2 regions of the Pseudomonas sp. MBLB4136 genome follow, and region 1 is predicted to be linked to the other one. Evidence: predicted binding sites of a transcription regulator. Region 1 holds the regulator's gene; the other holds the start of a gene.

The links. The regulator sigma-54, encoded in region 1, starts transcription at its own class of promoters, with help from an activator protein. The targets are predictions, from matches to a motif close to ANTGGCATNNANNTTGCTNT.
Region 2: the regulator sigma-54 is predicted to act here: its motif matches at 2,201-2,220, upstream of flgB (flagellar basal body rod protein FlgB).

What each region holds. Positions count from the first base shown of each region.
Region 1 covers NZ_CP196713.1:3,734,675-3,738,990, forward strand. The annotation lists gene lptC (LPS export ABC transporter periplasmic protein LptC) at 1-506, shown strand, start outside; gene lptA (lipopolysaccharide transport periplasmic protein LptA) at 493-1,035, shown strand; gene lptB (LPS export ABC transporter ATP-binding protein) at 1,038-1,763, shown strand; gene ACSX1D_RS17020 (RNA polymerase factor sigma-54) at 1,897-3,405, shown strand; gene hpf (ribosome hibernation-promoting factor, HPF/YfiA family) at 3,595-3,903, shown strand; gene ptsN (PTS IIA-like nitrogen regulatory protein PtsN) at 3,919-4,316, shown strand, end outside.
Region 2 covers NZ_CP196713.1:3,109,036-3,113,351, forward strand. The annotation lists gene flgE (flagellar hook protein FlgE) at 1-557, opposite strand, end outside; gene flgD (flagellar hook assembly protein FlgD) at 600-1,265, opposite strand; gene flgC (flagellar basal body rod protein FlgC) at 1,287-1,730, opposite strand; gene flgB (flagellar basal body rod protein FlgB) at 1,745-2,152, opposite strand; gene cheR (protein-glutamate O-methyltransferase CheR) at 2,410-3,237, opposite strand; gene ACSX1D_RS14010 (chemotaxis protein CheV) at 3,283-4,215, opposite strand; gene flgA (flagellar basal body P-ring formation chaperone FlgA) at 4,293-4,316, shown strand, end outside.

The DNA.
Region 1 (4,316 bases):
GTTACTGGAACATCAACCCCAACAGCTTCTCGGACAGACCGGCAGCGGTGGGCACGGAGAACGCCATCGACTTCTATGTGGTCAATGCCAGCACCGTGCAGTACCAGGCCGACGGCAAGCTGCACTACGAGATGACCGCCAGCAAGCTGGAACACGTCAAGGCCAGCGACATCACGCTTCTGACCGAGCCGAACATGCAGCTGTACCGCGGCAGCGAATACCCGTGGAAGATCCGCGGCGCACGCGGCGAAGTGGCGCCCGAAGGCAAGGAAGTCGAACTGATCGACAAGGTGCGCGTCGAGCGCACCGACGCCAAGGGCCGCCCCACCATCCTCACCACCAGCCGCCTGACGCTGTTCCCGGAGAAGGAATATGCGCAGACCCAGCAAGCCGTTAGAATCGACGCGGCCAATGGGGTGACCACGGCACAAGGAATGAAAGCGTACTTGAATGACGGCAGGATGCTCCTGCTGTCCAACGTAAGAGGCCAGCATGAGGTTCGTTAAAACCCTCCCCCTTCTGCTCAGTTTGAGCGCCGCGCTCGGAAGCGCCTGCGCCTGGGCGCTGCCATCCGACCGTGATCAGCCCATTCGCGTGCAAGCCGACAGCGCCGAACTGGACGACCGGCAAGGCGTGGCCGTCTATCGCGGCGACGTCATCATCACCCAGGGCACCCTGAAGATCACCGGCGACACGGTGACCATCACCCAGAATGCCCAGGGCGACATCGAGATCTTCACCTCGGTCGGCAAGCCCGCCTATTACGAGCAGAAGCCGGCCGCCGACAAGCAGGTCGTCAAGGCCTACGGCCTGACCATCCAGTACTTCGCCGCCAGCGAGCGCATCGTGCTGATCGACCAGGCCAAGGTGATCCAGGAAGGCAACACCTTCGAAGGCGAGAAGATCGTCTATGACACCCGTCGGCAGATCGTCAACGCCGGTCGCGCCACCGGCACCAAGGTGTCCACGCCGCGCCCACGCATCGACATGGTGATCCAGCCGAAGAACAAACCAGCCGACCAGCAGGCGCAGTAGCGATGGCCACTCTGAAAGCCCAACACCTGGCCAAGAGCTACAAAGGTCGCCAGGTCGTCCGCGACGTCAGCCTGAGCATCGACAGCGGGCAGATCGTCGGCCTGCTCGGCCCCAACGGTGCCGGCAAGACCACCTGCTTCTACATGATCGTAGGCCTGGTGCGTGCCGATCAGGGCCGCGTGCTGATCGACGACCACGACGTCAGCCATCAACCCATGCATGGCCGTGCGCGCGCCGGCATCGGCTACCTGCCCCAGGAGGCCTCGATCTTCCGCAAACTCAGCGTGGCCGACAACATCATGGCCGTCCTCGAGACGCGCAAGGACCTGGATCGCGGGGCACGCCGGGATGAGCTGGAGAACCTGCTGCAGGAGTTCCACATCAGCCACATCCGCGACAACCTCGGCATGAGCCTGTCCGGCGGCGAACGGCGGCGCGTGGAGATTGCCCGGGCGCTGGCCACCGCCCCGAAATTCATTCTGCTCGACGAACCCTTCGCCGGGGTCGACCCGATCTCGGTCGGCGACATCAAGCAGATCATCCATCACCTCAAGGCCAAGGGGATCGGCGTACTGATCACCGATCACAACGTCCGCGAGACCCTGGACATCTGCGAGACGGCCTACATCGTCAGCGATGGCCAGCTGATCGCCGAAGGCGATGCCGCCGCCATTCTGGCCAACCAAATGGTCAAAGAGGTTTACCTGGGCCACGAATTCCGTCTCTAGCGGCGGCTTTTCTCCACCGCACTGCAGCTAATGCTAGGCAAAACACTCGGAAGCGGGCATATAATTTGCTTCCTTGCGGCGCTTCGGCGCCCTGTAGTGGATTGCGCACAGACGCCGGTATAAAAGGTCTGCAATGAAACCATCGCTAGTCCTGAAGATGGGCCAGCAGCTGACGATGACCCCGCAGCTGCAACAGGCCATTCGCCTACTTCAACTGTCCACCCTGGATCTGCAACAGGAGATCCAGGAGGCCTTGGAGTCCAACCCGATGCTCGAGCGCCAGGAAGACGGCGACGACTTCGACAACTCCGATCCCCTGGCCGATGGCGCCGACAACCCCTCCCCTGCCAGCAAGCAGGAAGAGCCCTACCAGGAAACCAGCTACCAGGAAACGTCGCAGACGGTGGACAACCTGGAGGACGGCGAATGGAACGAGCGCATCCCCAACGAGCTGCCGGTCGACACCGCCTGGGAAGACGTCTATCAGACCAGCGCCAGCAGCCTGCCGAGCAATGACGACGACGAGTGGGACTTCACCACCCGCACCTCCAGCGGCGAGAGCCTGCAGAGCCACCTGCTCTGGCAGCTCAATCTGGCGCCGATGTCCGACAAGGACCGACTGATCGCCGTCACCCTGATCGACTGCATCAACGAACAGGGCTACCTGGAAGAGAGCCTGGAGGAAGTGGTCGAGGCCTTCGACCCGGAGCTGGACATCGAGCTCGACGAGGTCGAGGCGGTGCTACACCGCATCCAGCAGTTCGAGCCCGCCGGCATAGCCGCCCGCGACCTGCGCGAATGTTTGCTGCTGCAGCTGCGCCAGTTGCCGCCCAAGTCACCCTGGCTGGCCGAAGCCCAACGCCTGGCCGGCGACTACCTCGACCTGCTCGGCAGCCGCGACTACAGCCAGCTGATGCGACGCATGAAACTCAAGGAAGACGAGCTGCGCCAGGTCATCGAGCTGATCCAGAGCCTCAATCCGCGTCCCGGCTCGCAGATCCAGTCCGGCGAGCCGGAGTACGTGGTGCCGGACGTCATCGTGCGCAAGCACAACGAACGCTGGCTGGTCGAGCTCAACCAGGAAGCCATGCCCCGCCTGCGGGTCAATCCGCAGTACGCCGGCTTCGTCAAACGTGCCGACTCCAGCGCCGACAACACCTTCATGCGCAATCAGCTGCAGGAGGCGCGCTGGTTCATCAAGAGCCTGCAGAGCCGCAACGAAACCCTGATGAAGGTCGCCACCCAGATCGTCGAGCACCAACGCGGCTTCCTCGACTACGGCGACGAGGCGATGAAGCCACTGGTGCTGCACGACATTGCCGAAGCGGTCGGCATGCATGAATCGACCATCTCGCGGGTCACCACGCAGAAATTCATGCACACCCCGCGCGGCATCTACGAGCTGAAGTATTTCTTCTCCAGCCACGTCAGCACCGCCGAGGGCGGCGAGTGCTCGTCGACGGCGATCCGCGCGATCATCAAGAAACTGGTGGCCGCGGAAAATGCAAAAAAGCCGTTGAGTGACAGCAAGATCGCTGGTTTACTGGAGGCACAGGGCATTCAAGTGGCCCGCCGCACGGTCGCCAAATACCGTGAATCCCTCGGTATAGCGCCCTCCAGTGAGCGCAAGCGGTTGATGTAAGGCGGCACTCAACGGAAGACAGGTCAACACACAACGCAGCACAGCTCGCAATACTCCCTGCAGCGACCAGAGCGGTCGCGCCGGATAGCGACATGCCGGGTTCGGTGGGTCCGAGTCTTCCACGCCAAGGTGTTCCCGCGGCAGGCAGCACTGCCTGTCTCTTACACACGGCAACAAGGAGAAAGCGGTATGCAAGTCAACATCAGTGGACATCAGCTGGATGTGACCGACGCCCTACGCGACTACATCGACGAGAAACTCAATCGATTGGAGCGCCACTTCGACAAGATCACCAATGTGCAGGTCACCATGGAGGTCGAAAAGCTCAAGCAGAAGATCGAAGCGACCCTGCACATAGCCGGCGGCGAAGTGGTCGCCAACGCCGAACATGACGACATGTACGCAGCGATCGACCTGCTCACCGACAAACTCGACCGACAACTCATCAAGCACAAGGAAAAGCAGCTCGAACGCCAGCAGGGCGCCATGGCCCGCTGACCTCGCTCACCTCCCATGATCCGACTTGAAAACATCCTGACCCCCGGCCGTTCCCTGGTGAACGTGCCGGGCGGCAGTAAGAAACGCGTACTCGAACAGATTGCCAACCTGGTGGCGCGCGAGCTGCCCGACCTGGCCGGGCAGGACATCTTCGAGAGCCTGATCGCCCGCGAAAAACTCGGCTCCACCGGATTCGGCAACGGCATCGCCATTCCGCACTGCCGCCTGGCGGGCTGCAATGCGCCGATCAGCGCCCTGCTGCGCCTGGATGCGCCGGTGGATTTCGACGCCATCGACGGCGCCCCCGTCGACCTGCTGTTCGTCCTGCTGGTGCCCGAGGCCGCGACCGACGAGCACCTGGAACTGCTGCGCCAGATCGCCAGCATGCTCGACCGCGGCGACGTGCGCGAACG
Region 2 (4,316 bases), 630 kb from region 1:
GTCGCCGAGTTGTAGGTGTTCGGATCTGCCGGATCGAATGGGGCGGTAGCCGGAATCGCATTGGTCGCGTTGAGGTTGAACGACTGAGTCAGGGTACCTGAGGCCTGCGGCGCCTGTCCGCCGGTCTGGATACGCAGATCGCTGATCACGCCATTTTGCAGGTTGTTGTTGGCGTTGACCGCATAACCCTGCAAACGATGGCCGAAGTTGTTCACCATGAAACCTTCGCGATCGACGCCGAAATAGCCGGCCCGGGTGTAGCTGACCTCGCCGTTGTTGCTGGTGCGGAAGAATCCGTTGCCGTTGATCGCCAGGTCCAGGGCGTTCTGGGTGTAGTTGATGTTGCCTTGGTTGAACAGCTGCGCCACGTTGCTGAGTTGTACCCCCGCGCCCTGCTGGTTGCTGCCCGTGCCCTGCACCGAGGCGGCATACAGGTCGCCGAACTCGACACGCGACTGCTTGAAGCCAACCGTACCGGCGTTGGCAATGTTGTTGCCCGTGACATTGAGGTCATTGGTCGCTGCACGCAGGGCACTCAGACCGACATTGAACGACATGGGAATCTCCTCGCCGGAACCCCGGCAGTAAAAATCTGTGAACTACTGACCGATGACCTGCACCTGGGACAGCGGCACGCTGCCGAGCCCCGCCAGGTTGAGTGTCAACTCGCTGCCACCCAGGGTGACGCTGTCGACGTTGGCCGGCAGCATGGTGTAAAGCCCCTTGCTCTCGCCGTTGTAGCTGGCTTGCGCCTCGAATCGATAATTGCCGGGCGGCAACAGATTGCCGCTGGCATCCTTGCCGTCCCAGATGAAGCTGACATTGCCGGCCTGCTGCTCGCCCAGATTGATCCGGCTCACCGCCGCGCCCGACTTGTCATACACGTTGACGTAGACGTTGCTGCTGCTGGTCGGCAACTCCAGGCTGGCCTTGAAGCTCTGGCTGGTATCGACCAATGCCCGGTCGGTCGGCACTATGACCTTGCGCCCCACCAGGGAGGAGGCCTGCAGCGCCTGGGACGACTGGTAGCCGGACAGCAGCGAGCTCATGCTGCTGTTGAGCTTCTCTACCCCTTCGACCGTACTGAACTGCGCCAGCTGGGCGATGAACTCGCCGTTGCTCTGGGGCTCAAGCGGGTTCTGGTTGTTCAACTGCGTCACCAGCAACTTGAGGAACTCGTTCTTGCCGAGCTCCTTCTTCTCGCTGACGTCCTGCTTGATCTGATACTGATCGAGTGCGGAACTGACACCACTGACACTGCTCATCCTTTATTCCTCGCTAGTGGCTCACTGACCCAGGGTCAGGACGCGCTGCATCATTTGCTTGGCGGTGTTCATCATTTCCACGTTGGTCTGGAATGCGCGACTGGCCGAGATCATGTCGGCCATTTCCTCGACCACGTTGACATTGGGGTAGTACACATAGCCGTTTTCATCGGCGGCCGGGTGGGTCGGCTCGTAGCGCGGCGTCAGCTCGCTCTGATCCTCGACGATACCCAGCACCTGCACCCCGCTGCCGGCCTGATCCTGATCGGCGAACAGCGAACCCCGGTCGCCATTGAGCGACTGCTGGAACATGGTGGCGAACACCGGATGACGGGCCCGATAGGTCTGCTCGATGCTCGAGGACACCGTCTCGGCGTTGGCGATATTGCTGGAAATGGTGTTCAGACGAGTGCTCTGGGCGCTCATGCCGGTTCCGGCGATATTGAAGACACTGGCGAGTGACATGGCATCGGACTCCTTTAGTCGCCGCGCAGGGCGCTGACCAGCCCTTTGAACTTGCTGTTGAGGAAGGTGAAGCTGGCCTGGAAGCTCACCGCGTTCTCCGCGTAGCTGGCCTGCTCGACCTGAAGGTCGACGGTGTTCTGATCGATCGACGCCTGGAACGGCGTGCGGTAGGCCAACTCGGCCTGGCCGACGGCAATACCCTCGGCGGCGATATGCCGGCTATCGGTGCGCTGCAGGCCGACCGCGCCACGCTGGATCTTGGCGCTCTGGGCGGCGAGTACCGAGGCGAAGTCCAGGTCACGCGCCTTGTAGTTGGGCGTGTCGGCGTTGGCCATGTTATTGGCCAGCACCTCGGCACGCTGGCCGCGAAAGCCCAGTGCCTGTTCATGGATGCCAAGTGCGCGGTCGAAACTGATGCTCATGATCGGGAACCCCTGCCGTTAGGCCTGCCTGCTTTCCGTGCAAGACATACAGCAAGGTGTGTGCCAGTTTACTTACTGCTTATTTTTCAATGACTTAAACATCGACATGGCAACTTCAACGGCCTGGGCGGCAAGGCATTTCCGCCTACTGGCAAGCCAAGCGGCAAATCGGCCTGCCCCTTGCCGCCGGCGAAAACGAAAACGGGAGGCCACTGGCCTCCCGTTCTGCTCGAGTCGAGTACTGTCGGTCTGGCGACCTACTTCACCTTGTAGATGATGCCTGGGCTGCACTGCACCATCTGGTAACGCTCCGGCAAGCCGTTGAGCGCCTCGGAGGCGCCGAGAAACAGGTATCCGCCGGGCTTCAACATCGCATGGATACGGGTGAGGATGTCTTTCTTCACTTCGGCCGAGAAGTAGATCAGCACGTTGCGACAGAACACCACGTCGAACTTGCCGAGACTGGCATAACTGTCCAGCAGATTCAGCGGGCGAAACTCCACGCGACTCTTGATCGCCGGCTTGACCACCCAGCGCCCCGGCTCCTTGGGGTCGAAGTAGCGCTGCAGGCGCTCCTGGGACAATCCACGCCCCATCGCCAAGCTGTCGTACTCGCCGGATTTGCAGTTGGCCAACATCGACGGAGATAGGTCGGTGGCGACGATCTGCACCCCAGCCTTGAGCTGACCGATATTGGTCTTCTCGAACTCGTCGATGCTCATCGACAAGGAGTACGGCTCCTGGCCGGAGGAGCAGGCCGCCGACCAGATCCGCAGGCGCTGCCCGGGGCTGGCCTTGATCAGCTCGGGCAGCACCCGGTTCTTCAGCACTTCGAACGGATAGGTATCGCGAAACCACAGGGTTTCATTGGTGGTCATGGCATCCACCACCTGCTCGCGCAGGCCACTGCGCGGCTGGTTCTGCATGCGCTGCACCAGCTCGCCCAGGCTCTTGATCGCGTGCTGCTCCATCAGTTTGTTCAACCGACTGGAAACCAGGTACTGCTTGTTGCTGCCCAGCACGATGCCGCAGGCTTTTTCCAGGAAGACCCGGAATTGCTCGAAATCCAAATTACCTGAAGACACTCGCGAGGCCTCGCCGATCATAGTGTTGCGCCGAAAGCCACGCTTTCAGCTCCCATCTACCGAATTGATGCGCTCAACCACCCGCGAGGCCAGGTCATCCGGACGGAACTTGGCCAAAAAGTCATCGGCCCCCACCTTCTTCACCATGGCCTGGTTGAAAACGCCAGAGAGCGAAGTATGCAGGATGATGTGCAGTTTCTGCATGCGCGGATCCGCACGAATCTCTGCCGTCAGCGTATACCCGTCCATTTCCGGCATCTCGATGTCGGAGATCAACATCAGAAACTCGTCTGCCGGATTCTTGCCCTCCTCGACCATCGCCTTCAGATAGTCCAGGGCCTGGCGGCCATCGTTGAGCGCCACCACCTCGACCCCGACGGTCTGCAGGCAGCGCGACACCTGCTTGCGCGCCACCGAGGAGTCGTCGCAGGTCAGCACCCGCTTGGTCATCGCCTTGGCCTGCACCTGATTATCCAGCACCCCTTCGGAGATGACCTCTGATGTGGGCGCCACTTCGGCGAGAATCTTCTCCACGTCGATGATCTCGACCAGCTGCTGATCCAGGTGGGTCACCGCGGTGAGGTAGTGGTCGCGTCCAGTGCCCTTGGGTGGCGGATGGATACCCTCCCAGTTCATGTTGACGATGCGCTCCACCGAGTGCACCAGAAAACCCTGAACCTTGGTGTTGTACTCGGTGATGATGACGAAGCTATTGTCCAGGCTCCGCAGTGGCGCCTTGCCGGTCGCCATGGACAGATCGAGAATCGGGATGGTACCGCCACGAATGCTGGCCACCCCGCGAACCACCGGGCTGGACTTGGGCATGATGGTGAGTTTGGGGCACTGCAGCACCTCCTTCACCTTGAACACGTTGATCCCATACAGCTGACTGCCATTGAGGCGAAACAACAGCAGTTCCAGACGATTCTGTCCCACCAGTTGAGTTCGCTGGTTTACCGAATCCAATACACCGGCCATGCCCAAACTCCTTTGGTTTGAGAAGCGAACATTGTGCTCAGCGTAGCAGGCGGCACGAGCCTTGCTTTTTACTCAGCATGAACGCAAAAACGACGATATTT